One region of the Dermacoccus sp. GAS27A genome, then DNA from elsewhere that is predicted to be linked to it. Evidence: riboswitches for the same ligand, from Rfam matches in the RefSeq annotation. Region 1 holds a riboswitch; the other holds the start of a gene.
What was found. Region 1 has a riboswitch for thiamine pyrophosphate ahead of thiC (phosphomethylpyrimidine synthase ThiC). Riboswitches for the same ligand answer to the same signal wherever they lie in the genome.
Positions count from the first base shown of each region.

Region 2: another riboswitch for thiamine pyrophosphate. It lies ahead of ABH936_RS10830 (thiamine ABC transporter substrate binding subunit); the one in region 1 lies ahead of thiC (phosphomethylpyrimidine synthase ThiC).

Region 1 covers NZ_JBIYDW010000004.1:252,865-256,357, forward strand. Annotated here, with positions in the region: gene thiC (phosphomethylpyrimidine synthase ThiC) at 1-1,238, opposite strand, end outside; TPP riboswitch at 1,328-1,442, opposite strand; gene ABH936_RS06260 (CE1759 family FMN reductase) at 1,536-2,246, opposite strand; gene ABH936_RS06265 (CE1758 family FMN-dependent luciferase-like monooxygenase) at 2,349-3,493, opposite strand, start outside.
Region 2 covers NZ_JBIYDW010000009.1:81,563-85,055, reverse strand. Annotated here, with positions in the region: gene ABH936_RS10835 (ABC transporter permease) at 1-224, opposite strand, end outside; gene ABH936_RS10830 (thiamine ABC transporter substrate binding subunit) at 301-1,395, opposite strand; TPP riboswitch at 1,451-1,559, opposite strand; gene ABH936_RS10825 (DUF4235 domain-containing protein) at 1,830-2,165, shown strand; partial or broken gene ABH936_RS10820 (DUF72 domain-containing protein) at 2,543-2,818, shown strand; gene ABH936_RS10815 (circularly permuted type 2 ATP-grasp protein) at 2,958-3,493, shown strand, end outside.

The sequences.
Region 1 (3,493 bases):
GGCGCGCCGTCACACCACTCCTGCTGCAGGCGCACGTTCTCCTCGACGAGGTCGAGCGGCACGTGCCCGGGGCCCTCGACCATGACCTGGACGTCGAACTGCCATGCCCGCTTCGTCAGCTCGGCGAGGGTGCGCAGCTCGGAAAGCTGCGCCTCGTCGTTGGCGTCGGCAGTGCAGCCGGGGCGCAGGCCGTCACCGAGGGAAAAGGCGACGTCGTAGCGGGCGAAGATCTCGCACAGCTCGTCGAAGTGGGTGTAGAGGAAGTTCTCCTCGTGGTGCGCGAGACACCAGCCGGCCATGATCGAGCCGCCGCGGCTGACGATGCCCGTGATGCGCTCGGCCGTCATCGGCACGTAGCGCAGCAGCACGCCGGCGTGGATCGTCATGTAGTCGACGCCCTGCTCGCACTGCTCGATGACGGTGTCGCGGAAGATCTCCCACGTCAGCTTGTCGGCCTCACCGTTGACCTTCTCGAGGGCCTGGTAGATCGGCACGGTGCCGATCGGGACGGGGGAGTTGCGGATGATCCACTCGCGCGTCGTGTGGATGTCGTCACCGGTCGACAGGTCCATGACGGTGTCGGCGCCCCACGTCGTCGCCCACGTCAGCTTGTCGACCTCCTCGGCGATCGACGACGTCACGGCCGAGTTTCCGATGTTCGCGTTGACCTTGACGAGGAAGCGACGCCCGATGATCATCGGCTCGCTCTCCGGGTGGTTGACGTTGGCGGGGATGATCGCGCGTCCGGCGGCGACCTCGTCGCGCACGAGTTCGACGGCGCAGTTCTCGCGCGCCGCGACGAATCGCATCTCGGGGGTGATCAATCCCTTGCGGGCGTAGTGCATCTGGGTGACGACGGCACCGTCCTTGGAGCGCAGCGGTGCGCGACGTTCGCCGCGCCACTCGTGGCTCGCCTCACCGCGTCGGACGGCCGAGCGGCCGTCGTCGAGCAGGGTGCGCTCTCGGCCGGCGTACGTCTCGACGTCGTCGCGCTCGGCGATCCACTCGGCGCGCAACGGCGGCAGCCCGACCTCGGGGTCACTGCCCGGGCCGGAGGTGTCGTACAGCTCGACGGGAGCGTTGGCCGCGCCGGTGCCGGGGGAGTTGTCGAGGATGACCTCGGTGTAGGGCACGCGCAGGCCGTCCGCGTCGCGGTACTGCTTGCGGCGCGCGGCGGCGCCGTCAGCCCGGGTATCGGGCGTTGTGACGGACGGAGTGGTCGAGTCGAGCGTCGTCATGTTGGTGCCTCCTTCGGATCGGACGAAGGCACGGCAAGACCCCACGCAGCAGGCGTCGACGAACGTCGGCACCGAACGGAGGATGAGCGACCATGAGGTCTCCTTGGCTGCCTGCGCCGGCATGATCCGGGTCAGGTCGGGTAGCGGTCGGAGCAGTATCAGCTCCCTCTCAGCCCTGTTCTCAGGACTCCCACGAAGGACACTTCCGACTATGGCACATCCCCGCAGACGAACGTGACGAAGGGGTCCGTCAGGTTTGTGACGAACCTGACGGACCCCTCCGGTCACGACTCGTGCTCAGCGGCGCAACATCTCTTCCATCGTCGGCACCGCGACGAACGGATCACGCGCCCGATTTCGCGTCTCGGCAAGCGTACGAACCGAGTTCGACGATGTTCTCGGCGCTTCCCCATCCTTGGACACGCGCGCGTCAGAATCGCCGTTCACCACCATGTCTGCTCCGCCGAGCATGCGCTCTAGCTGCTGCGTCAACTCATCGGCAGCCTCGCTCGCACGCGCTTCCAGGCTTCGCCCGGCCCAGTCGTCGGGCGCGGCGTAGACGGCCGTCGGCATGACGAGCGCCTTCATGTACGCGAACAGCGGTCGCAAGGCGGTGTCCGTCACCAGTGAGTGTCGGGCGGAGCCGCCCGTCGCGCCGACGATGACGGGCACGCCGCTCAGCACGCCGCCTGCAGTCGCGTCCCAGAACGACTTGAACAAGCCCGTGAAGCTCGCCTTGTACGTCGGCGTCACCGCGACCACGGCGTCGGCCGCGCCCAGTACCTCGTAGGCGTCCGCGAGCGCCGGGGGAGCGAACCCCGTCAACGACGCCGTCGTGATGTCGTGCGCCAGCGCCCGCAGGTCGATCCGCTCGACGACGACCTCGCCGCCCTGCTCCCGCGCACTCTCGACAACCGCGTCGCTCAGCAGCTGGGCGAGACGATGCGTCGACGATTCCTCACTCAGCCCGCCGCTGATCACGGCGAGGCGTGCCGTCCAGTTCGTCATCGTGTTCTCCTTCGTCTCGTTGTTCTGAGTTTGGGCCGAACGCCGCCGCCGGCGGCGCCCGCCGGGCCGGTCAGCCGAGTTGTCGGCGAACCGGGCTGATGCTCAACGGTCTTCGGCGCGCGTTCCCGTCACGTCGTCGGTCTGCGGAGCGCGCGGCACACCTGCCTCGACGCGGCCCATCTGACCGGCGTCAGCCGAGGGCGTGTCGGTCGCCTGGGCAGCGCGCGCAGCCAGCAGGCTGGCATGCGTCGGGGCATCAGGCACGCCGGCGGCGCGTGGGACGTCCATCTCGGCGCGCAGCTGCGGCACGACCTTCGTGCCGAGCAGCTCGATCTGGTGCATGACCTCGGCGTGCGGCAACCCGGCGTGGTCGATGAGGAACAGCTGACGCTGGTAGTCACCGACGTAGTCGCGGAAGCCGAGCGTGGCCTCGACGACCTCGTCCGGCGTGCCGACCGTCAGCGGCGTCTGACGCGTGTAGTCCTCCAACGAACCTGCCCCACCGTAGACCGGCGCGTGATCGAAGTAGGGGCGGAACGTCTCCATCGCCTTCGCCTTCGACTCGGCCATGAACACCTGCCCACCGAGGCCGACGATCGCGTCCTGCGCCCGGCCGTGACCGTAGTGCTCGAAGCGCTCCCGGTAGAACTGCACCATCTGCGCAGCGTGCTGCGGCGGCCAGAAGATGTGGTTGTGGAAGAAACCGTCACCGTAGTAGGCGGCCTGCTCCGCGATCTCGGGGCTGCGGATCGAGCCATGCCAGACGAACGGCGCGATGTCGTCGAGCGGGCGCGGCGTCGAGGTGAAACCCTGCAGCGGTGTGCGGAACTTGCCCTCCCACGTCACGTTCTCCTCGTTCCACAGGCGGCGCAGCAGCGCGTAGTTCTCGATGGCGAGCGGGATGCCGTCGCGGATGTCCTTGCCGAACCACGGGTAGACCGGGCCGGTGTTGCCGCGCCCCAGCATGAGGTCGACGCGGCCGCCGGCGAGATGCTGCGCGTAGGCGTAGTCCTCGGCGATGCGCACCGGGTCCGTCGTCGTGATGAGCGTCGTCGACGTCGACAGGATGATGTTCTTCGTCACCACCGCGAGGTTCGCCATCAGCACGGCCGGGTTGGCCGGTGCGACGAACGGCGGGTTGTGGTGCTGGCCCGTGGCGAAGACGTCGAGGCCCACCTCGTCGGCGAGCTTCGCCATCTCGACGGTGTTCGCGATGCGCTCGTGCTCGCTGACGGTGCGCCCTGTCG
Region 2 (3,493 bases), on a different contig from region 1:
TGCGCGACGGGCACACCTAGCACCACCGAGCACGCCGTCGCGAGCGCCGCCATCCACACGGTGAACCACAGCACGCGCAGGATGCGCGGGCGCGTCAGGACGTCCGTGAATCCGCCCAGATCGACGCGCCCACCAGGCGCGAGCCCACGCACCGCCATCGCCGCGACGGGCCACGCGAAGAAGATCGCGAGGAACACGAGCGGGACGACGGCAAGCACGGCCATGACGAAAGGCGCGCGAGCGCCCCCGTCTCGTGCGCCGCGACGCAGACCATCACGGGTGCCGTTCATCGCTCGGGCGTCACTTGGACGTGACGTCCTTCCACTTCGTCAGCCATTCGGAACGGTTCTTGTCGATGTCGGCGGGCGACACCTCGATCGACTTCGTCGGCTGCTTCGCGTTCGCCGCCCACGCCTTGGGCAGTTCGACGTTCGAGTCGACGGGGAAGACGTACATCGAGTCGGGCAGCGATTTCTGGAAGCTCGCACCGTTCATGAAGTTGATAAGTGCCTTCGCGCCGTCGGGGTTCTTCGCTCCCTTGAGCACACCGGCGTACTCGGTCGATCGGAAGCACGTGTCGAGCAGCGCCGACGTCGTCGACGTGCCCGCCTTGTCGACGGTGAACGCCGGCGAGCTGTCGTAGCTGACGACGATCGGACGCTTGCCCTTGCCACTGCCGCTGAAGTCGACCTCGTACGCGTCGCTCCAGCCCGACGTCAGCTTGAGCCCGTTCGCCATGAGCTTCTTCCAGTACGCCTCCCAGCCGTCCTGGCCGTAGTGGCCGACGGTCGCGAGGAAGAACGCCATGCCCGGCGAGCTCGACGACGCGCCCGGCGCGACCATGAGGTTCTTGTACTCGGGCTTGACGAGGTCGTCGAACGAAGCGGGCTTCGTCTTGTGGTTCTTCGTGAACCACGCGTCGTCGACGTTGACGCACACCGACGCGGTGTCGATCGGCGCCAGCTGCCCCTTGCCCTGGCCGTCCGGCAGCTCGTACTTCGACGCCGACGCAGGCGCGCCCTTCGGGCTGTACGGCTCGAGGACGTCGTTCGTGGCGACACGCGAGGCGAACGTGTTGTCGATGCCGAACACGACGTCACCGAGCGGGTTGTTCTTGCTCAGCACGAGCTTGTTCGCGAGCTCACCGGCGTCACCGGACTTCACGACCTTGACGGTGTAGCCCGTCTGCTTCGTGAACTCGGCCATGACGTTCTTGTCGGGCGCCCACGACTCGTGCGTCACCAACGTGACCGTCTTCGACGCGCCCGAACCCGACGCACCCGAGCCGCCCGCCGAACTCGACTTCGACCCCGACGAGTTGTTGTCGACGCTGCACGCCGCCAGCGCACCCACGCACGCGAGCGCCAGCACGGCGCGGCCACCACGAGACATCATGTGAACGTTCCTCCTCACGGCCAGTGAGGGACGTCGTCGCCCGCACGTACGCGCGACGAGTGAGAACTCGACTTCCTCCGCCGGTGCTAACCGGGTCAGGTTCGAGGGTTTGGTGCCGGGTGCGGCACGATCTCAGCGCACACTGCGCTCCCCTGTCGTTCGAGCGCGAGATTAGCACCGACCACCGACGGACGACACGCTTCGGCCCGCTTCGCACTCCGGCATCCCCGCTGACGGCTCGTGCGCACCTCACGCCGACGCCCGATCCCCCGTGCAAGAGGCGACCGCCACGACGCCCACCCCCGTCAGACCGGGCCGATGACCATGCCGACTGGCGCAGCGACACATGCACGCGCGAGGATGGACCCAAGACATCAACGGCCCGAGGCTCGACGACGCCTCACGACGGCCGACGACACGTAAGGGGAAACACCATGGGCAACCTCGTGTGGAAGGTGCTGAGCATGGGCGCCGGCATCGTCGCGAGCAAGATCGCGACGACCACCGCCACCAAGACGTGGAAGATGACGACCGGCAAGAGCCCGCGCAGCGCGAAGGACCCGAACGCCAGCATCATCGAAGCCGCGATCTACGCCGCCATCTCCACCGGCGCACTCGCCGCCGCGAAGATGTACGCCGAACGCCGCGCCGCCGACTACTTCACCAAGTCCGCCGGCCACCCGCCGCAGGCCCTCGTCAAGCGCGCCGAAGAAGAAGCCAAGGAAGCCCAGAAGGGCAAGAGCCAGGCGCCCGTCGTCGTCATGAAGTAATTCCCCTTCGTCCGCTTTCCGGCGTGGGAGCCTCGCGGGCTCGGCTCCCACGCTCGGTGCAGCAGACTCGGGGGCGTCCATGTCGCGCATGGAGCCGTCCGCTTGGAGGGTCAGGTTCTGCCTGGCCCTCCTCGCGTGTCTCGGGCCGACGCATCACTGAGCGTCGCGAATTTCGTCCACACCGACGAATCACGTCCACATTTGCGATTCACGTCCACCTCGGCGAACATCGTCCACATTCACGTCCCGGCCGAACGTCACGCCGCGCTCCGGTGGCATCTGACGACATGAGCACGGCCACCCGAGCGCAACTGCGCCTCGGCACGTCAGGGGGGACGTAAGCCGCCTGGAAAGGCACCGTCCACCCCGCAGGCGTCGCCGACCGCGTGCGCCTCGAGTACTACGCGGCGAACCTCTTCGACACCGTCGAACTCAACGCCAGCTACTACCGCTGGCCGGCACTCACGAGCCTCGAGGGCTGGCACCGCCGCCTACCCGGCGGGTTCCGCATGACCGTCAAGGCATGGGCAACCGGCATCAACGGCTGGCTCACCGAGGGACGCACCGTCTGGGCGTACTTCAACAACGACATCGACTGCGCCGCCGTCGCCAACGCGCAGACCCTGGGCCGCTTCGTCCACGACCGCACGTGACCGATCAGCCCTGCTTCACCCATGCGGCCCCTCACCTCGCCCGCCATCGCCCGAGATCCGCCCACCTCCGCGCGACGGACCAGAACCCGCCCGCCTCGTCCGCGAGCGCACGTGAGCCGTCTGCCGTAACGTCGTGCCCATGACCACCGCACAGGGCACGAACGCGACGAACGACGAGGGCGCAGAGGGCGAGATCGTCCCCGAGGCGTTCAGCGAATACCGCGAGCACGAACCCGAGACCCCGGGCGTGCACGACGAATCCGTCACCGACGATGCGGAGCTGCGCCCCGACTACGCGGCCGTCATCGAGCGCATCGAGACGCTCGGGCCCGACGAGGTGTCGCGCCGCCTCGAAGCGGCCGGCAAGGGCCTGACCGAGCTCGGCGTGACGATCAACTCCGAGGACGGCAACCGCCCGTACCCGATCGACATCGTGCCGCGCATCATCTCGGCCGAGCGCTGGGCCGAGCTCAGCGCCGGCGCCGAGCAGCGCGTCCGTGCGCTCGAACTCTTCCTGCGCGACGTCTACGGCCCCGGCGAGATCATCAAGGCGGGCCGCGTCGACGCCGACATGCTGCGTCGCTCGCCCGGCTGGTCCAAGGACGGCCAGCGGGTGCCCGCTGACTTCGTCCGCGCCGGCATCTGCGGCCTCGACCTCGTCTCGCCCGCGTCCGG